Desulfatitalea tepidiphila: one gene and its partner. The protein of the gene in region 1 interacts with the protein of each later gene in a pairwise test. Links are inferred from orthologs where the notes say so. Each region holds a gene or a part of one and is shown on either strand. Other genes may lie near its edges.

What was found.
Region 2: the proteins of DFT_RS00785 (region 1) and DFT_RS18325 interact in binary tests that used the Escherichia coli proteins (3 or more experiments, as listed by UniProt). The link is inferred for Desulfatitalea tepidiphila from one-to-one orthologs.

The regions. Positions count from the first base shown.
Region 1 is NZ_BCAG01000001.1:178,368-188,728, forward strand. The notes cover bases 2,924-5,826. They hold DFT_RS00785 (ABC-F family ATP-binding cassette domain-containing protein), read right to left. Parts: upstream 5,355-5,826; coding sequence 3,492-5,354; downstream 2,924-3,491. Other genes in these bases: DFT_RS00780 (hypothetical protein), read left to right, coding at 2,924-3,470; DFT_RS00790 (NAD(P)H-hydrate dehydratase), read right to left, coding at 5,604-5,826. In the rest of the region: DFT_RS00775 (M1 family metallopeptidase), read right to left, coding at 1-2,433; more of DFT_RS00780, read left to right, coding at 2,574-2,923; more of DFT_RS00790, read right to left, coding at 5,827-6,470; DFT_RS00795 (putative Se/S carrier protein), read right to left, coding at 6,467-7,021; DFT_RS00800 (sulfurtransferase TusA family protein), read right to left, coding at 7,028-7,246; YedE family putative selenium transporter, read right to left, coding at 7,257-8,348; DFT_RS00810 (acyl-CoA dehydratase activase), read right to left, coding at 8,537-9,295; DFT_RS00815 (double-cubane-cluster-containing anaerobic reductase), read right to left, coding at 9,303-10,361. UniProt on the Escherichia coli protein: Genetic data indicate it may be involved in ribosome assembly or function.
Region 2 is NZ_BCAG01000005.1:106,546-117,296, reverse strand. What follows is about bases 3,562-6,854. They hold DFT_RS18325 (2-oxoglutarate dehydrogenase E1 component), read left to right. Parts: upstream 3,562-3,876; coding sequence 3,877-6,654; downstream 6,655-6,854. Other genes in these bases: odhB (2-oxoglutarate dehydrogenase complex dihydrolipoyllysine-residue succinyltransferase), read left to right, coding at 6,707-6,854. Also shown: DFT_RS18340 (sigma-54-dependent transcriptional regulator), read left to right, coding at 1-862; DFT_RS18335 (B12-binding domain-containing radical SAM protein), read left to right, coding at 1,290-2,939; DFT_RS18330 (HD domain-containing protein), read right to left, coding at 2,958-3,518; more of odhB, read left to right, coding at 6,855-7,993; lpdA (dihydrolipoyl dehydrogenase), read left to right, coding at 7,996-9,408; DFT_RS18310 (acetate--CoA ligase family protein), read left to right, coding at 9,454-10,751. UniProt on the Escherichia coli protein: E1 component of the 2-oxoglutarate dehydrogenase (OGDH) complex which catalyzes the decarboxylation of 2-oxoglutarate, the first step in the conversion of 2-oxoglutarate to succinyl-CoA and CO(2).

The DNA of each region.
Region 1 (10,361 bases):
CCGGAAAGCATCCGCCAGGCAGGGGTGTTCGGCGATGTAGGCTTCGCTGAAGTGTCGCACCTCTGTTTCCCGGCCCAGCCCGCCGAACGGGATGATGGCCGTGATGACCCGTTCGTAGAGCAGGGGATGAAAATCTTCGAGGGCATTGAGGTTTTCCAGGTACCAGGGCCACAACTGGGTTTGAAGGGTCGGGTTGGCGGCCATTGCCACGATGGGCATGAAACGGTTGCGCGGCGGCACGCTGGCAAGGGTATGCGCCAGGGCCTTGCGGGCCGCTTGCCAATCCTGAAAGCCGCCGAACGCGGCCAGGATGTTCATGCGTTCATGTTCGCTGGGCGATTGTTCGAAGCGGCGGATCAGCCAGCCCAAGGCCTGTTCGCCCCGGGTCCAGGCGCCGATCTGCATCACCGCCTTGGCGATATCCGGATGGGTGGGATGGCCGGCCGTCAGGGCGTCGAACTGTTCGCATGCGAAATCGATGGCGCTATCCAACCCCCAGACCGCCGCCTGCCATAGCAGTTGGTCGCGGAGAATGGCCGTGGTGTGAGGTTCGTCTTCGGCCGGCCGCAGGCCGCAATGGCTCAGGGCCCGGTCGGCCAAGGCCTTGCCTGCGGCTGCGACCGCCGGCCGCCGGGCCTCGGATGCGATCAGCAGGGCCTGAAAAAGGTTGCCCGCCATGCTGGTCAACGGCAAAAAGGCGGTCTCGTTTCCGTAGCGGCCCAATGCATCGAGCCAGGCGCCCAACTCGACCCGGGCCTGCCGGACCAGGGCATACAGATCGTTCTGCAGCCCCCAGCGATCCTCGACATCCATGACCTGACCGGCCACGAGTTCGCCCAGAGCCGCCCAATTCTCCTTGTCCTCGTAGTGCACACGGTAGAATCCCGACTGACGGCTGTTGAGTTTATACGCCCGGCAATCGGGCGGCAGGGGCAGCGTGGCCCGTTCCGTATCCATCAACAGGGAGAGCGTTTCGGCTGGGCGGTCGCCGGTCCATACCGTGATAGTGAGGGGAATATGCCACACCTGATCACCGGGCATGTCCAGATAGGTGAAACGTTGCTGTCGCAAAACCAGTTCGTTGCCGCTGCGGGAAACCGTGACCAGGGGATGGCCAGGCTGGCCGATCCAATTCTGCATCATGGCCGTGATGGGTTGGGCCGATACCTTTTCAAACGCCTGCCACAGATGGTAACTTTCGGCGCAATCGTACTGATGGTCGCCGAGATAGGAGCGGACGCCCTGCTGGTAGGTCTCGGTTCCGATGTACCCTTCGATCATGCGCAATATACTGGCGCCTTTGTTGTAAATGATCGGCGCGGTGCTGGAGTTGATGACCACGTGCTCGCCGCCGGGAATTTCGATGGCAAAGGTTTCCTTCAAGCCGTCGCGGGTCAGGGCGGTGGCGGTTTCGGTGGTCAGGAACTGCTCCCAAATGCCCCAGTCGGGATGGTAGTGGGCCACCACGCCATAGCCGAAATAGGTGGCAAAGCTTTCGTTGAGCCACAGATATTTCCAGTCGGCGGGCGTCACCAGATTCCCGAACCATTGGTGGGCGATTTCATGAGCGATCACCTCGCAGATGCGTTCGATGCCGGCCTTGGAGGTGTGTTCGGGGAAGTTGAGCAGCAGATTTTCCCGAAAGGTGATGGCCCCCCAGTTTTCCATGGCCCCAAAGGCAAAATCGGGCACGGCGATCAAGTCCATCTTGGGCAGCGGATAGTCGATGCCGTAGTAGCGTTCGCAATATTGCAGCGCCTTGCGGCCGAAGTCCAGGCCGAGGCCGGTGGTGTGGGCCATGCCCGGCAGGTGCGCCAGGCGCACCCGTGCGTCTTTCCTGTCCCGCTGCAGTTCGAAATCCCCCAGACCGAAAAAGACGAGATAGGTGGACATCACCGGCGTGGGCTGAAACGTGACCCGCTTGCGCCCGTTATCCAGCTGTTCTTCCTTCATGGGCAGGGTGTTGGCCAATACCGTCAGGTGGTCCGGTACGGTCATGGTGAGCTCGAAAACCGCCTTCTGGCGTGGGTGATCCATGCAGGGAAACGCCTGCCGCGCCGAGCTTTCCTGGAACTGGGTCACGGCCAGAAGGTGGGTGCGGCCGTCATAGGTGGCCTGGCTGCGGTAAAACCCGGCCATGCGGTCGTTGATGATGCCCTGGTATTGGATGTGGAGCTCGAAGCGGCCGGTTTGGGGTTCGGGCAGGCGAACGGTCAGAGTCTCACTGGCAGGGTCCAGCGCAAATGGAAGGTCGACCCGGCGCTCGCCTTTGTCCATTTGACACGTCCAAATGGCCAGCTCCAGCGCATTCAAGATCACATGATCGACGGGCGCATCCGTTTCAAACGTGACGGCGACCTGCCCGTCGAACCGAAATTGGCTTAAATCCGGCGTGATGTGGATGGCATAACGCACCGGTCGTAAGTAGGACATGGGCGACCTCCTTTATTCTAACCTCTCCCCATCGCAAAGCCGAAAGGGCGAGGTTCTCCTTGCAAACCAAAGCCTGCTGGCGTATGGTAAACACTCCTTATCCGAAACAATGCCAATTTCCAAACGCGTTTTCGTAGCCTATGGACAAAACCGTCAAAATTCTCATCATCCTCTTTGCCGCCCTGGGCCTCGGCCTGCTCGGATATTACCTGGTGAACCAGTGGCACACCCGCGCCATCGAGGCGGCCGTGGAACAAGAAAAGGACGCCTGCCTGAAAAAGATCGCCAAGCTCGAGGCAGATATCCGCAAACTGGCCGAGGAGGCCGATCTTCAGTCGCAAGGGTTGGCCGGCAAATCCGATTTGACGCCCGTGTTCGGTCCGGACAAACCCATGACGGCGGGCGTGGACGACGCCGTGAACTGCCAGAAGGTCACGGCCCAGACAGTGGCCTTTTTTCAATATCTGGACAGCAAGGCCTATCTGATTTGGCCTGGTATCAATATGCGGGCCGAAGCGCTCTTCGACGATGTCTTCAAACGGTTGGCCGCCAACCCACCGACCAACGTGGGCGAGATGGACAACCTGTACGCTCTGATGCGGAATGTGACCCACTTTTACCGGGTGCTGGGCCGCGATCGCATCAACCTGATCAAGGAGATTCTCACCAGCGAATCGGCGGTGGTGGAACCGGCCATGGCCGTTTTGTTTACCTGGATGACCGTCTGCGACCGCATCCATCCCAAGACCCGGGAGCCCGAGCGGCTCAATACCCTTTACCAATACGCCTCTTTTTTTCTCAACACGTTGGGCGGGCGCAGCTATCTGCTGCGTCGAGACAGCAAATTGCGCATGTTGGTCAACTACTATGCCTTGCGTATTCTGGACATGGCCAACGATGCCAGCCTCAACGCTTACGGGCTCGATATCCGGCCGCATCTCGACTATGTTTTTTACGACATCAACAACCAGAAGGGCCTGATGTACCGTCAGCGCTATCTTTCCCGTCTCGCCGCACTCAAAGACAAGTACCAATAAGCATCGTCTGCTGTTTTTACGCTACTCTTCCAGTCCGGCCAGCTTTTCGGATAATTGTGCGTCCAGCGTCTCTTTTTGCTTGTAAAGGGTGTCGAGCGAAGCGAATTGGGTTTCGATCGCAGCCGTGCATTTGTGGATGTCCCGGGAGAGTTGGGCGATACGGTCGCCATTCTGCGCCTGGGCGGCCGTGACCATCTCTTCGTTGAGCTTCGCCAGGCGCTTTTCTTCGGTTTCTATGGCGGCCTCGGTGGTTTGAATGTCGCTTTCCAACCCCTTGCGCGTCTTGGCGTCCGCGCTCATGATGGTCGAACGCATGCGCCGCATCTCTTTTTTGGTCATCCTGGGCTGGTCCGGCGCACGGGCAATCTCTGATTCCACCGTTTTACCGGCCGGGTTGGGGTCGTCTCCCCAGCCGCCCTTTTCCAGAAAGTCCTGATAGCTGCCTTCGAACAGGGTGACCTGGTTTTCATGAAAGACGATCAGGCGCTGGGCAAGGGCGTGCAGAAACATCTCGTTATGGGTCACCATGATCACGGCGCCGTCGAAGTTGTCGATGGCGGCCATCAGGGCGTCGCACGACTCCATATCCAGGTGGTTGCTCGGTTCGTCCAGCAGCAGGAGGTTCAACGGCGTGGCCAGCAGCTTGCCCAGCATGACCCGGGCCTTTTCACCGCCGGAAAGCACCTCGATTTTTTTCAGGGCCGCGTCGCCCTCGAACAACATGGCGCCGCATATGTTACGCGCCTGCTGCCGGTTGAGATCCCCATGGCAGAGCAGGATCTCCTCTTCGACCGTGTGGCGGTCGTTGAGGGTCTGGATATTGGTCTGCTCGTAAAAGCCCGTGACCACGCCGGGGTGGAACACGATCTCACCTTTCACGGGTTTCAGGTTGCCGGCTAGCAGTTGCAGCAGGGTCGTCTTGCCCTGGCCGTTGGGCCCCACCACGCAGAGGCGGTCACCGGCGTGCAGCACGAAATCCAGATCGCTGAACAGCCTGGGGCGGTTGGCATAGCCAAAGGTCAATCCCCGCACCCCCAGGACCTGCTTGCCGCGAAAGGGCAGGCAGCGGAAGGAAAAGTCCAGGTCCCGCATCTGGGTCAATTTCTGCTTCTTTTCGAGCTTCTCCAGGGCCTTGATTCGCGACTGGACCAGGCCGGCCAGGCGCGCCTTGGCGCGGAAGCGGGTGATGAACTGTTCGATCTCCTTGGCGCGCCGTTCGTCGTTCTGGCGCGTCTTTTCATAGATCTCCTCGTCCTGGGCGATCTGGGCATAATATTTTTCTGTGCTGCCGGCGATCTTGCGCAATTTCTGGCGATGGATGCCCACGGTGTGCGTGACGATGCGGTCCATGAAGCTGCGGTCATGGGTGATGAGCATCAGTTCATGGGGCCAGTTGGTCAGGAAGCGTTCGATCCATCGGATGGAGGTGATATCCAGGTAGTTGGTCGGCTCGTCCAGCAGCAGCAGGTCGGGTTCGGACACCAGGACCTTGGCCAGATTGAGCCGGACCTGAAATCCGCCCGAAAACTCCTTGGGATGCCGCTGCATATCGGTATCGGAAAACCCCAGGCCCGCCAGGATCTTCTCCACCAACCAGTGGTGGTCGCTCCGGTCTTCCGGCAGCCCCAGCATCCCCTCTTCCAGGACCGTGGCCTGGGTAAATGCCAACTGCTGCTGGACATGGCCGATGCGATATCCCTTCGGAGCCGTCACGGTGCCGCCGTCATACTCCTCCTCGCCGATGAGAATGCGGAAAAGGGTGGTTTTGCCGTGGCCGTTGCGTCCCACCAGGCCCACGCGTTCACGCTTGTTGATCTTGAAGCCGGCCTGGTCGAAAAGCACTTGGCCGCCGAATGTTTTGGTCAGGTTTTCTACTGCAATCATGGAGGTCGTTTCTATCGTGAATTCATTCTGGCCTGATCCGCAACCCCTTCGAAGATAAGGCACCCGATCCTTTTAGCCTACGTTACAATGGAAATAAAGCCCATTTCCGTGCGATGGATGCAAGTCCGGGATCCGGGGATGGCATATGTCACGAACTCATGGACCGGCGCGACCCAGCGATTGAAACTGAACGCCAAGCATTAAATCCGGCGTGGGTGGAACAGGTGGCCGATGCCACACGCCGAGCGGTCAATTGCCGGTAAAATGCAATCGGCGGGCGAGGGCTTCGGGAATGTGGACGATCAGTTCGGCGATCTGGGTGGCGGGGGTGGGATCGGCCAGGGAACCGGCCAGACGGTTGGCCTGGGCAGCCAGAAGGGCGGCCCGGGTGGGGGCGTAACCGGCGGCGCACAAAACGGTCAGCAGTCCGGTCAGGGTGTCGCCGGTACCGCCGATGGCCTCCATGGCCTCGAAACTGGGGTGATTCACGGTGGCCGCGATGCGACCTTGTTCCACGATATAGTCGGTGGCGCCCTTGACGAGAAGATGACGGGCGGCATTCCCGTGTTGATAGGCGCGCTGGATCAGTTCAGGCAGGTTGTCGTTCTGGTGCAGGATGAAGCCGCGGGTATAAAACGGATGGGGGGCGGTCTCGTCGGCCAGGAAGGCCAGTTCGCCCGCATCCGGGGTGAAGAAATCGTAAGCCGGCGCCTGGCCGCTCATCTTGGCGGCATACATGAAACCGGCGTCGGCGATCAACAGCGGGCGTTGCCGCATGAGTTCGATGGCGAACAGCACCCGGTTGTGCCAGTCCACATCGGGTTGCAGATAGTGGAAGGTCAACACCGTGAACGGCCATCGGTCCAGCTCGTTTTCAAGAAACTGATACAGGCGCCGGCTGCCTGCCCCCTTTCCGATATCGCCGACCAGAATGCCGTGAATGGGCGGTGCGCCGATGCTTTCGCCGGCTTTCAAGGCGGCGCCGAGCAGGGCGGGCGTGCCGCGGTTGACGGTTACACGCCGGCCGTCGATGATCAGGCTGTCTCCGTCCCATTTCACCACTCCGCAGGTCAAGGGGAAATCCGGGTCTGGTACAGTGCCGATGATACCGATCATTTTCGTTGCAGCTCCTCATAAGCCAGCTGCAGGGCATAGCCGCACAGGGTGTGGCCCAGATCGCGCGGCCGGGGTGAATCGCTCAACGTTTTCCCCACCATCTTTTCGGCCAGATAGGGCACGTCCGGACAGCCACCGCCCGAGATGTTGACGATGGTGCGGGTCTGCTTGAAAATGGTGATTTTCATGTTGGCCGCCCGTACCATGAGATACTCTCCGAAGTCCTTGGTGTGAAACAGGTCGACGGGGGTGAGCAGGGGAGCGCTGACCGGTACCACACTCAACGGCGCCAGCTCGGCCAGGTGCAGTTCCCGGACGATGTTGAGCCCTTCGATGAGCGGGAACTCGATGACCAGGTCGCAGCCGGTGCGGATCTCCGGGGGCGGCCCCATGACCCGCACCGGCCAGCCGGCCTGTTTTAGTATCTTCTCCGCCTGGATCACCTCGCTGGTGTTTTCGAACACCAGGATGCCGCGATCGGACGATGATTCCCTTTGGGGTTCCGCCGGGGTCCCAGGCCCCGGCAATTTTCGTTTCAACCAGCCGATCATGGATATTTATCCCTTGGTGATGGCGATCCGGTACCCTTCGCCCTCCGGCGTGACCTCACCCACCCGGCAACCTTGGCTTTCGGCGGCCCGTGTCACGTTTTCCCGGGATGTATCGGTATCCACCAGGACCACGATCTCTTTGTCCTTGCCGTTTTTGATTTCGTTCAGAGTCATGATGACCGGTTGAGGGCAGGATAGCCCTCGCGCATCGACGGTTGTAGGCATGCAAACCTCCTTATACGCTTTTCTTGCGCATGGTAAACCCTATGAACAGACAAGACAACAGGCCAATGACCACGGCGGCGATGCCATGGGGCCCGACCCCTTGGGGGGAGCTGGCCAATCCGAAGTTGTGCGCGATTCCGGCGCCCACGATCATGCCCATCACGAATACGGCCGCATCACCGTCTCCTTCGCCGGCCAGAAACAGCTGGCGCCCGGGACATCCCCCGGCCAACGCAAATGCCAGACCGGCCAGGGCCATACCGGCGAAATTCCAGATGTGCATGGTGTGGGCCACCGGTTGCCCGGTAAAACCGGCGTTGAACTGCCCCAGGATCAGATTGGTCACGAAGGCCACCACCACGAGGGCGACGAAGCCGGAGAGCAGATGGGTCTGCCCAAACAGCACGGTGTCTCGAATGGCGCCCATGGTGCAGAAGCGGCTCCGCTGGGCAAGAAAACCGACGGCCAATCCGACCACCAGCGCCAGCAGCAGCGGCGCATGCATGGCGCCCGGCCCTTTGACACTATAGAACAACACACCGCTGCTGGGCTGGTCCTTGATTTGGGGAAAGACCAGCACCAGAGCCAGGAATCCGATCATGATCAGCGGCAGCATCCAGCCCACGGCGGCGTGGGTCGCCTGGGTGCGGCCCAGGTTGTAGCCCTTTTTGAGAAAGAGGGTGCCGATCCAGATGCCGAAGGTCAAACCCAACAAACCCAGAATCGCATTGCCGTCTCCGCCGGCCAGGCGCAGCACGGCCCGCCACGGACAACCGAGGAAGACCAGGGCGCCGATCATGGCAAAGACGCCCAGCACGAACCGAACGATGGGTGCCGATCCGACCCGGGGCCGATACTCTCTGAAAAGATAGGCGGCGATCAGCGAACCGATCACGAAGCCGATGATTTCCGGGCGCATGTACTGCACCACCGCTGCACGGTGCAGGCCTAAGGCACCGGCGATATCGCGTTCGAAACAGGCCACGCAGATGCCCATGTTGCCCGGGTTGCCCAGTTTCTGAAGCAACGGGGCCAGAATGCCGATCACAGCGCCGACGCCGATGATTCCCCATCGCGTCGCAAAAATGTTTCTCCCCTGCATCAATTCAACCTCCTTTTTTGATGTCCCACTCCGTTTCATCCTGACATATGTAAAGACGGCCTCTTACGATTCAGATGCTTGATTTCTTCTATTGCTCGAAAAAGAGTTTTTGGCTCCCTTTGAAGGTGCCGCTGCATGCGTTCCTGTCTGTCCCGGATTGCCCGAGGGCGCCATCGGTCTTCCACCGTTTACTGCGACTCCAGAGCCAGCAAGGCCGCACCCAGGGCCCCGGCAAATTGTGAGTGCTCGTGGTAAAGGACGGTTCGGCCCAGTTTCTGCGCCAGCAGGGCACGCAGGCACGGGTTTTTGGCGACCCCACCGGTAAATACAATATCCCCTGAGGGGGATACCCGTTGGATCATGGCCGCCACCCGGCGCATGACACTGGCGTGAAGGCCCAGGGCGATTTGGCGGCGATCTTGACCTTTGGCAATCAGCGAAGTGACCTCCGATTCGGCGAAGACCGTGCACATGCTCGAAATGGTGATTTCTTTTTCCGCCAGAAGCGCTTCGTCACCGAAAGCATCGATCTCAAAACCCAATGTGCGCGCCATGATCTCAAGGAATTTACCGGTGCCGGCGGCGCAGCGGTCGTTCATTTCAAATTTTTTCACTTTTCCGTTGTCGAACAAGGCGATGGCCTTGCTGTCCTGGCCGCCGATATCGAGCACGCTGCGAGCTTCGGGGAAAAGTGTGCGGGCTCCCCGGGCGTGCGCCTTGATCTCGGTCACCGTTGGAGCTTCGAATGCTATTTCCAGAAGATTACGACCGTAACCGGTAGCCATGATGCGGTCGCATTCGATGCCATTGAGCAGGCGTTTGGTGTCGCTCATGGGGTCAAAGCCGGTATCGGTCTTCAGGCGATGGGTGATTTCTCCGGTTGAATCCACCACCACGAGTTCAATCGTTCGGGAGCCGATGTCGATGCCGGCAAAACGGTCGTTCATCCTTTTGCTATCCTTTGATTTGTTCGATGAACGCTTCCACGCGCGTCTTGAGCTGCCCGGCATCTTCCATGCTGTAGTCGGTCTCGATGCGCAGGCAGGGGATATTTTTTTTCTCGAGGGCCTTCTCCACGGGTATGGCTTCCATCAGGTAGGGCTGGCAGAACTGCAAGCCGTAATGGATGACGCCGTCGGCCTTGTAGGCGGCGGCCATCTCTTCGATATGGGCCAGGCGATCGGGGTTGGGGGTGAAGATGGCGCAATCCACCTGGTAATAGCGATCCACGATGGCGGCCATCATCTCCTCGACCGTTTGGCCCGATGCGTCGGTGAGGTTGCGGGTGCCCCGTTCGCCCACGCACGACTCCTCTCCCACGATAACGGCGCCCGAAGTCTCCACGATAAAAGGCAGTTTCCAGTTGGGAACAGCCTGGGGACAGCCGGAGACCAGGATGCGGGGCGTGCCGGCCGGGCAGGTGCCCTTTTTCTCCGCGATGCGGTTTTCCAGCTCGTCGCAGATTTTGTTCACCGATTCTGTGAAACGCGCCGGGTTGTCGTAGAAGAAGACCTGGTTGACCAATAGGGCATCCAGGCCGGATACGGGGACAGGATCTGCTTTCCGCAAAGCTGACAATCGGTGTAAGGCAGCCCGTTTGGCATTGACGGTGCCGATGGCCGCTTTCAAGGATTCAGCCGTGATCTTCACACCGGTGAGCGTTTCCATGGCCGTTTTGAAACGGAAGTATTCATTTTGGAGCAATGCCCGGCCGTTTTCTGATTTGACTTGGGGCAGGTCCATCACATAGAGGTTGCTCACCAGTTGGCCCAGCGTTTCATAGGCTTTCTTCTTGCCGTCGCAGGTGTTTTCGCCGACAATCATGTCCGCGCTCTCCAGGTAGGGGCACACCTTACCCAGCTTGAACCCGAACGAAGACTTGATCAGGGCGCACGTGTTGCGCGGCAGCAATTTTTCCACCTCCTCCATGGCGAAATCGGCACCCGAACAGAGGCCCACCAGGGTGGCGTTGGCCGCCAGTACCAGCTCCTCTGGGACAAACACGCAATAAGA
Region 2 (10,751 bases), on another replicon or contig:
ATTCGGCAGTTACGATTACCTGCAAAAGCCCTTCAAGCTCGACCACCTCAAGCTGATCATCGACCGCATCACCGGTGAGCGCAAGGTCAAGGACAAGAAAGCCCTGGTGCGCAAACGAGGGCAGCAGCGTCATCGATTCCATGGACTGATCGGGATCAGTCCGCCGATGCAGCAGGTCTATGAACTCCTCGAAACCGTCAGCCAGCAGAACCCCATGGTCCTGATTCAGGGCGAAAGCGGTACCGGAAAGGAGTTGGTGGCGCGCACCATTCACTCTATGAGCGAACGACGGGAAAACGCCTTCGTTCCGGTCAACTGCAGCGGCATCACCGATGGCGTGCCCGAGGAGGAGATGGTCAGCCATGTGAGGGCCCTGATGCAAAAGGTCCACGGAGGTTCGATCTACCTGGATGAAATCGCGGACCTGGCGCCCGCGTTGCGTCTCTCCATTCTGCAGGCCTTGAAAGACGAGCAGAAAAAGGAGGGCACCACCACCCGGGTGATCGCCGCCACCAGCAAGGAGTTGGGCGAAGTGATCGCCAGCGGCGCCCTGAAGAAGAACTTTTTCGACCTGCTAAATGCCGTCGTCTTCCGTTTGCCGCCCCTGCGCGAACGGCTCGAAGATATTTGCCTGCTCATCAACCATTTTATCCATATGGCCTGCGCCAAACACAATCGCCGCACCATCGGTGTCTCTCCCGAAGCACTGGATATCCTCATGGATTACCACTGGCCGGGCAACCTGATCCAACTGCAGAACGTGATCGATCGGGCATTGGCCCTGGGTGTCGAAGAGTCCATCCAGCCGGCGGACCTGCCGGCGGAGATACAGACGTTCTCAACCATCTCCAAAATGAGCTGAGACGGATGAGCACTCCAGATTCGGCGTTGCCGGAGGATCGCGGTAGGGCACTACAGCTTCACCTCCGGCGCCTTGACTCCGGCGCGCTCAGCCGTTTCAGCAGTTGGGGGTACACCCCAAATCGGATTCTGCGTTGATTCAATGAAGACATTTTCATCGCAACGAGTTTGGCAGGCGTGGGTGGAGCAGGTGGCCAGGGCCATGTGAGCCATGCGATGTAGTGCCGGTTTAATGCAAACGGCGGACAAGCGGCCCAGACTGTTTGAGCGCAGCGAGTTTCTGGGCCGCCCGCCGTGCATTTTACCGGCACTTGACCGCTTGGCGTGTGGCATCGGCCACCCGTTCCACCCACGCCGGGTTTAATGAATAGCTTTCAGTTCGAGCTGGTTTCAGCTTTGACGCTTTGACTTCGGTATACCTATGAACCATGCCTGACATCCTGCTCATCCAGCCGCCGATCCGCGACTTTTATCTGACCGCCAAGCGCACCATGCCATACGGTTTGGCATGTATTGCGGGTGCCCTGCGCAAGGAGGGATTCAGCGTCGCCATTTTCGATTCCCTGGCCACCGATAAGGCCCGCATCATAGAATGGCCCGGCGAGATGGCCTTCTTGAAACCCTTTTACGGGCGGGAGGACCGTTCCCCGTTCGCCCTGTTTCACCATTTCCGCCATTTCGGATACAGCTTCGAGCACATCGGACACATAGCCCGGCATTCCGGCGCCCGCCTCATCGGCATCTCATCGCTCTTCAGCGCTTACAGCCACACGGCCCTGGAAACGGCCGCGGCGGTCCGTAAATTTTGCCCGGACGCCACCATCGTCATGGGCGGGCACCACCCCTCGGTGCTGCCGGAGGCGGTCATGCGCCATCCGGCGGTCGATTTCGTGTTGCGCGGCGACGGCGAGGCGACACTACCCCCCTTGGCCCGGGCCTTGCGCGACGGCGGGGATCTGGAGACCGTTGCCGGCCTGGTGCGGCGGGGCCCGAAAGGCGCCCTGATCGCCTCTCCGCCGGCGGTGGTCGATGATTTGAACGGCTTGCCTCTGCCGGCCTTCGATCTGTTGGACTGGCGCTTTTACCGTCGCTCCGGCAAAGGCAGCCTGGCCCTGTCGGCCGGCCGCGGCTGTCCGATGCGCTGTACCTATTGTGCGGTCAATGCCTCCACCTATCATGGATTTCGGGCCCGCTCGGTCGATGCGGTCATGGCCGAGATCAAGGCCGCCGACCGGATCGCCCCCCTGGGTTTCATCGATTTCGAAGACGAACACCTGACCGCGGACCGTTCATGGTTCATGGCCCTGTTGGGCGCCATCGGGGATTATTTCAAGGGCCGCTTGCCCGAACTGCGCGCCATGAACGGCATGTTCGTGCCCACCCTGGACCGCGAAATGCTCCTGGAAATGAGGCGCGTCGGGTTCAAGGCGCTGAATTTCGCCCTGATCACCACCGATAAAGGACAGCTCCGGCGCTTCGGACGGCCCGATTTGAGTGCGGACCTGGACCGGGTGCTGTCGGCGGCGGGGCGGGAGCGCTTGCACAGCGTGGCTTACCTGATCGTGGGCGGTCCGGACCAGGATCCGTTCGCATCTCTGGCCGACCTTCTTTTCCTGGCCCGGCGGCCGGTCCTGGCCGGCGTGTCGGTCTTCTATCCGGCGCCGGGCAGCGCCGATTACCAATGGTGCCGCCAACGCGGGAAATTGCCGGACCGCCCGGGCTTGTGGCGGGCATCGACCCTGCCCCTGGAACACGCCACCGACCGTCGCCAGACCGTCACCCTGCTCCGTTTGGGGCGTATTCTCAATTACATGAAACATCGGCTGGACATGGGACACGGCCTGCCGGCACCGGCAGCGCCGCCGGCTGAAATTACTCCCGACATTGACCGCGACAGCGCGGGCCGCATGCTTCTATCGGCTTTCCTGAAAGATGGCGTGATCAGGGGAATCGACAAGGACGGCCGTCTCTATGCCCACGAGGTGGATGCCGCGCTCTGCCGGGCGTTCATCGATGGTGTGGCAGGTATGTGCCTGAGAGGCGCATGTCCGGATGCAGATCAGTTCGGATGCGAGTAGGTGTTGGGCCTGCTCGTCCTATTCGTTGGGCGGGTTTCCGTCGATCCGCTCGCAAACCTGGTCTGGTTCGTAGGCCAGGTAGCTGAACAGGCGTGTTTCCAATCGAAGCGTCTGGTCCCACACCTCCTGCAGCCATCGGCGGTGTTCCTCGGTTTTGGCATAGCGGTGGAGAATGTAAACCATGCGCTCCTTGAGCGAGACCACCTGGTCGTGAAGCACCCGTTTATCGGCGTAATTGACGATTTCCGCTTCGCAGGGGGCTTCCTCCTTGAAATAGGCATCCAGGATGACGTGTTGCCGAATGATGTCGCCCACTTCCGGATAACCCAGGCCAGCCAGGTATTCACCACCGGTTCTGGAGTGGTTTTCGCCGGTGGTGAAACTGCGCGGCTTGGTGATGTCGTGGAGCAGGGCCGAGGCTTTCACCAGGGGCCGATTGAGCGCGACCCCTGCCGACAGGAGGCCGTCGGTGAGCAGCAGCGCCACGCGGCACACCAGCATGGAGTGGGCCTTGATGTGCGGCGGCATCTCCATGTCGGCCAACATGTGCATACACTCGGACCTGGGGGGAATACGCATGGGCGGTTCGCTCCTGCCAGCACTGTCGCGCATTGAGTTTCATGACACAGCAACCGGTGTGTCGATGATCACTATAACCGAGGGCCGGCGCATACGACAAGGCCATTCTGACGGCCGGGTGATCCGGATCCGGAACCGGTGGGGCCCGGCATGTTTTTCGGTTCGACGATATCGCACCAACTACGAGATTTTACGAACATCAGCTGAGGCGGCCGTTCGCCTTTCCAATTGACACTTCTGGTCCTTTTACTTATCATTTGCACGTTGCCACTGGTTCTTCTTCGCTTTTGATCCCAGCAGCCTTGAAACAGGGCCATGACGACGTCCGGACGGTAAGGGGTTGCCAACCTTGCCGCCCATGTCCATGCCATCAACCCATCAGAAGAATGACACCATGTCCATACCCGAAACACTCAACCTCGACTATATCGACGATCAATACCAGCGATATCGCCGTGACCCCGATTCGGTGGGCCGCGAGTGGCGCGTCTTTTTTTACGGCTTCGACATGGGCAGGCAGCGCAGCGAAGCCGGAACTGGCACGCCGCAGCCACCCCCCACCGGCCCAGCCGAGGGGCAGGTGGGGGAATTGATCCTGCGCTACCGTCAATTGGGCCATCTGCTCGCCTGCATGGACCCGTTGAGCGCCTGCCCCACCGAACATCCCCTGCTCTCCCTCGGTGCTTTCGGGCTCGCCGCCGGTCATCTCGAGCAGGTCTATGCCACACCGCAGTTTGCCTTTGTCGAGCAGGCCCCGCTCAAGGAGATCATCCAGATCCTCAAACAGACCTATTGCCGTTCGATCGGTGTGGAGTACATGCACCTGCAGGACCCGGACGAACGGCGCTGGCTCCAGGAGCGCATGGAACCCAATCGCAACCGGATCGACCTCTCGCGCGACGCGCAGCGCCATCTGCTCGAAAAACTGACCGATGCGGCCATGTTCGAAGCGTTTCTAAACAAGCGGTACCTGGCCGTGACCCGGTTTTCCCTGGAAGGCGGGGACGGCATCATCCCCATGCTCGACGCGATGCTGCGTCGGGCGGTCGGTCAGGGTGCCGAGGAGCTGGTGCTGGGCATGGCCCACCGGGGCCGCCTCAATGTACAGGCCAACATCCTGGGCCGTCCGGTGGAGGAGATCCTGGCCGAGTTCGAAAATTGCTATGACAGCAGCCAGTTGGTGGGGGCCGGCGACGTCAAGTACCACAACGGCTACTTAGGCGACATCGACCTGGGGGCCGACGGCCGCATCCAGGCGCTGCTGGTCAACAACCCCAGCCACCTGGAAGCGGTGGACCCCGTGGTGCTGGGTATTGCCAGGGCCCGCCAGGAGCGGCGGGGCGAAAATGGGCAACGGCAGGTGCTGCCCCTGCTGATCCACGGTGATGCGGCCTTTGCCGGCCAGGGAGTGGTGGCCGAGACGCTCAACATGAGTCAGCTCAGAGGCTACCGTACCGGCGGCACCGTGCACGTGGTGATCAACAACCAGATCGGCTATACCACCCTGCCGGAAAATGCCCGTTCCACCCGCTACACCACCGATCTGGCCAAGATGCTCATGGTCCCCATCTTCCACGTGCACGGTGAAAATCCGGAAGCCCTGGTGCAGGTGATCCGGCTGGCCGTTGACTATCGATATGCCTTCGGCAAGGATGTGGTGGTCGACGTGGTCTGCTACCGCCGATTCGGCCACAACGAGGGCGACGAGCCCTACTTCACCCAACCCCTGATGTATGACCGCATCCGCGAGCGCCCCTCCCTGCACCGGCTGTATGCCGATCAGCTGATCGAAGCCGAGGTGCTGTCCGCCGGCGTGGTGGATCGGATGGAAGAAGACGTCCTCAAACGCATGGAGGCCGCCTACGACGAAGTGCGCAACAGCGCCTGTCCATTTCCCGAGGGACGTTTCTACAGCGAGTGGGACGGCTACACGGGGCAATACACCCATGAAGCGGTCGACACCGGCGTATCGGAAGAGACGCTGATCGATCTTGCCCGCCGGATCAACACCCTGCCCAAGGATTTTTCGCCCCATTCCAAGATCAAGCTGCTGTTGCGCCGCCGCCGGGAAACCGTGGAAAAGGGAAGCGGCATCGATTGGGGCAATGCCGAAGCCCTGGCCTTTGCCAGTCTGCTCGAAGAGCGGACGGCCATCCGCCTGAGCGGTCAGGACAGCGGCCGCGGCACCTTCAGTCAGCGCCACAGTGTGCTTTTCGACCGCAAGAGCGGCGAGCCGTATGTGCCGCTTCACCACCTTTCAGAGCGGGCGGCCCGATTCGATGTGCACGACAGTCCGCTCTCCGAGGTCGGTGTCATGGGGTTCGACTACGGCTATTCGCTGGCTTCGCCGGACAAGCTGGTGCTGTGGGAAGCCCAGTTCGGCGATTTTTCCAACAATGCCCAGGGGATCATCGACCTGTTCATCGCCAGCGGTGAAACGAAGTGGCGCCGCCTGTCCGGCCTCGTCCTTCTCCTGCCCCACGGTTGGGAAGGGCTCGGCCCCGAGCATTCCAGCGCCAGGCTGGAGCGCTTCCTGCAACTTTGCGCCGACGACAACTTGCAGGTGTGCGACCTGACCACCCCGGCCCAGTATTTCCACCTGCTGCGCCGCCAGGTCCATGCCGCCTACCGCAAGCCCCTGGTGCTGATGACCCCCAAGAGCCTGCTGCGCCATCCCCAGGCCGTCTCCACCCTTGCCGACTTGAGCGGCGGGCGCTACCAGGCCGTGCTGGACGATCCGGTGCGCCCCGAGAAGGCGAGCAAGGTGATCTTCTGCAGCGGCAAGATCTTCTACCAGCTGTTGCAGCGGAGGGAGGAATTGGAGACGAGCAAAGTCGCCATCATCCGCCTCGAGCAGTACTATCCGTTTCCCGAAGCACAGCTCAAAGCGGTGCTGGCCAATTATCCGTCGGCCGAGTCCTGGACCTGGGTGCAGGAGGCACCGGAGAACATGGGCGGCTGGCAGTTCGTGCGGTCCCGCCTCGAGGCAATGGTCGGCCATGCCCTCACCTATGTGGGGCGCAAGGCCTCTTCCAGCCCGGCCACCGGTTTCCCCAATCTCTACAAGAAGCAGCAGGCGGCCCTTTCCGACGAGGCGGTGGGGCCATACGACGCCGGCGCGAAGAGTGCGGGATAAGGGGTACGTTCAAGCATCAACGACATCGAGACATGACCGATAAGGAGAGCCAATGGCCATCGAGGTGAAAATCCCCAGCGTGGGAGAATCGGTACAGGAGGCCGTTCTGACCGAATGGTTCAAACAGGACGGCGATGTGGTCGAAAAGGACGAGCCCTTGTTCGTTATCGAAACCGACAAGGTGACCCTGGAAGTCACTGCCGAGGCGTCCGGCACCCTCAAGATACAGGTACAGGCCGGTGAGACCGTGGCCGTGGGCACCGTGGTGGCCACCATAGAAACCGGAGGCGCCAAACCGGCGGCCGAAAAGAAGCCGGATGCGGCGCCCGAAGAGAAGGAGAGCCGGGATAAAGCGGGCGAGGCGGCCAAGCCGGAAAAAGCCGAGGAAAAGCCTGCGCCGGCCGAAAAGAAGGCGCCAAGTCCCGAAAAGAAAGCCCCCGCACCCGCGACCGCACCCGGTGAGTATGCCCCGGCCGTGAGGCGACTGGCCGCCGAGAAGGGCATCGACCTCTCCAGGATCAAGGGCACCGGCCCGGGCGGCCGCATCACCAAGGGCGATGTGCTTCTGGCCATGGAACAGGCGCCCGCCGGCGTACCCGAAGAGTGTGTGCCGCCGGATGAGCTGGGCCGGGAAGGCGAACCGGCCGAGGTGCGCAAGGCCATGTCGCCCATCCGCAAGCGCATCGCAGAACGGCTGCTCGAAGCCAAGCAGAACACGGCCATGCTCACTACCTTCAACGACGTGGACATGAGCCGCGCCATGGTCCTGCGAACGCAGTACAAGGATGCCTTCAAAGAGAAGCACGACATCTCACTGGGCTTCATGTCCTTTTTCGTCAAGGCCTGCGTGGCGGCCCTGCGGGAGATTCCCGAAGTCAACGGCTTCGTGGACGGCAGCGACATCGTCTACCACAACTACCAGCACATCGGCGTGGCCGTGGGTTCGCCGCGCGGCCTGGTGGTGCCGGTGATCCGCCATGCCGAGCGTTTGAGCTTCGCCGGGATCGAGAAGGCTATCGTCAACTATGTGACCAAGATCAAGGAGAATCGTCTGGAACTGGCCGACCTGGAGGGCGGGACGTTTACCATCAGCAACGGCGGCGTTTACGGCTCGCTGCTCAGCACCCCCATCCTCAACATGCCCCAGAGTGGCATCCTGGGCATGCACCGCATCGAAAAGCGGCCGGTGGTGGTCGACGAGCAGATCGTCATCCGGCCCATGATGTACCTCGCCCTGAGCTACGACCACCGCATCGTGGACGGGCGCGGGGCGGTCACGTTTCTCAAACGCGTCAAGGAGCTGGTGGAAAATCCCGAACGGCTCCTGCTGGAGGTGTAGCCATGGCAGAGACCCGCGATTATGACCTGATCATTATCGGCGCCGGCCCCGGCGGATACGTGGCGGCCGTGCGCGCCGCCCAACTGGGCCTCAAAACGGCCTGCATCGAGAAGCGGTCGCGACTGGGCGGCGTCTGCCTCAATGAAGGCTGCATTCCCAGCAAGGCCCTGCTCGATTCGAGCGAATACTATCATCTGGCCAAAGAGGGGTTGGCGGTCCACGGCATCAAGACCGGAAAGGTAAGCCTCGATCTGAAGGCCATGATGGCCCGCAAAGACCAGGTGGTGGCCGACCTGACCGACAGCGTGCGCAAGCTGCTCGAGGGCAACAAGGTGGAAATCATCCAGGGTCGCGCGCGGTTGACGGCGCCGGGACGCGTGAGCATACAGGGCGACAAGGGCAAGGCCCGGGAGGCGACCGCCCGCAACATCCTGCTCGCCACCGGCAGCACGCCCGTCGAGCTGCCAGGACTGGCGTTCGACGGGGAACGCATCGTCGATTCAACCCAAGCACTGACCCTGGACGAAGTGCCCCGTCACCTGGGCATCGTGGGCGGCGGTTATATCGGGCTGGAACTGGGATCGGTCTGGCTGCGGCTGGGCGCCAAGGTCACCGTCATCGAGATGCTGCCCAAGATCGGCACCGGCCTCGACGGCCAGGTGGCCCGCACCCTGGACCGCATTCTGCGCAAGCAGGGACTGGAAATGCGCCTGGAGACCCGCGTGGTCGAGGCCAAGACGAGCGGTCGCAAGGTGGAGGTCACCGTGGAGAAAAACGACCAGCGCGAGACCCTCGACTTCGACCGGCTTCTGGTGGCGGTGGGCCGCCGGCCGCTGACCCAGGACCTGGGTCTCTCGGAGCTGGGTATCAAGACCGACGAACGCAGCGGCCACATCCTGGTGGACGAGGGGTATCAGACCAGCGTGCCGGGCGTCTATGCCATCGGCGATCTGGTTCCCGGCCCCATGCTGGCCCACAAGGCCTCGGCCGAAGGCATCGCCGCGGTGGAAAACATGGCCGGCCGCTTCGGTGAGGTCAACTACGACGCCATCCCGTCGGTGATCTACACCTGGCCCGAGGTGGCCAGCGTGGGATTGACCCTGCAACAGGTCAAGGAGCGCGACATCCCCCACTGCGTGGGCAGCTATCCGTTCACCGGCGCCGGCCGGGCGCGCTGCATGGGCGAGACCGACGGCTTCGTCAAGCTCATCGCCCACGCCAAGACCGATCGCATCCTGGGCGTACATATCATCGGACCCCGGGCCGCGGACATGATCGCCGAGTGTGTCCTGGCCCTGGAATTCGGAGCCAGCTCCGAGGATATAGCCCGTACCATCCATGGCCACCCCACATTTTCAGAGGCGTTGCAGGAGGCCGCCATGGCCGTTCGCAAATGTTCGATCTACGCCTCTTGACCGCGCGCTGGATCGTTTGACTGAACCAGACAGGAGGATACGCGTTTGCACCCCTCGTCCCTGGATGCGCTCGAGGCCATCTTCAACCCAAAATCCATCGCAGTGATCGGCGCATCGGACACCTTCGGCAAATGGGGCCATCGCATGGTCGACCGGCCCCTGAAAACCGGTTACCAGGGCCCCATCTACCCGATCAACCCCCGTAAGAAGGAGATTCTCGGGCTCGCCGCCTACCCGAGCGTGGGGGACGTACCGGGCCATATCGACCTGGCCGTGATCACCACGCCCACGGCCACGGTTCCGGACCTGCTCAAAGGATGCGCCGCCAGGGGGATCAAGGGGGCGGTGGTGATCACCGCCGGCTTTGCCGAAACGGGCGAGACGGGGCGGCGGCTGGAAAACGAGATGATGGCTGTGGCCCGCGCCGAGGGCATCCGGATCGTCGGCCCCAATTGCATGGGTATCTTCAGCGCATCGGGCCGTCTGAGCCTCTGTTTTCAGCAAGCCCCCAAATCCGGTTCGATCTCGTTCGTCTCCCAGAGCGGCACCTTCGGGGTCTCCATCGCCCAGGTGGCCGCATCCCAGGGCTACGGCCTGAGCAAATTTGTCAGCATCGGCAACCAGGCCGACCTCGGCGTGGCCGATTACGTGGAATACCTGGCCGACGACCCCGAGACCCATGTTATCGCCCTCTATGTCGAGGGGTTCAAGGACGGTGAACGGTTTTTCCAGGTGGCCCGGCGGGCGATCCGGAAAAAGCCGATAGTCATTTACAAGGCCGGCCGGTCCGAGGCCGCCGAACGGGCGGCCCTGTCCCACACCGCATCGGTGGCCGGCTCGTCCATCGTTTTCGACAACATCTGCCGGCAGATCGGGCTGCTGCAGGTGCGCGAGTCGTTCCACCTCTTCGAGATGGCCCAGGCCCTGGCCGGCCTGCCGTTGCCCAACGGCAACCGGGTGGCGATCCTGGGCAGCGGGGGGCAGGGCGTGGTGGGCACCGACGCCTGCGCCGCACTAGGATTGGAATTGCCCCGGCTCGATTCTGACACGGCCGCGCGGATCAACGCCCTACTGCCGTCCCATGCCCCGCCGGCCCGGAACCCGGTCGATTTCGCCGGGGCCACGCGCACGGCCATGCAGGAGGCGGAGATCATCGAGCAGTTTCTTCGGCTCGACTACATCGACGGGGTGATCAGCAACGTACCGGTCAGCCCCCAACTTTTCGACAGCCATCTGGTGGTCGACCGCAGCGCTGCGGATCACCCGCCGCACATCAAGGCGGCCATCGACGGCGGCGCGCGGTATGCCGCATTGCCCGGCAAATACGGCAAACCGGTCATCTG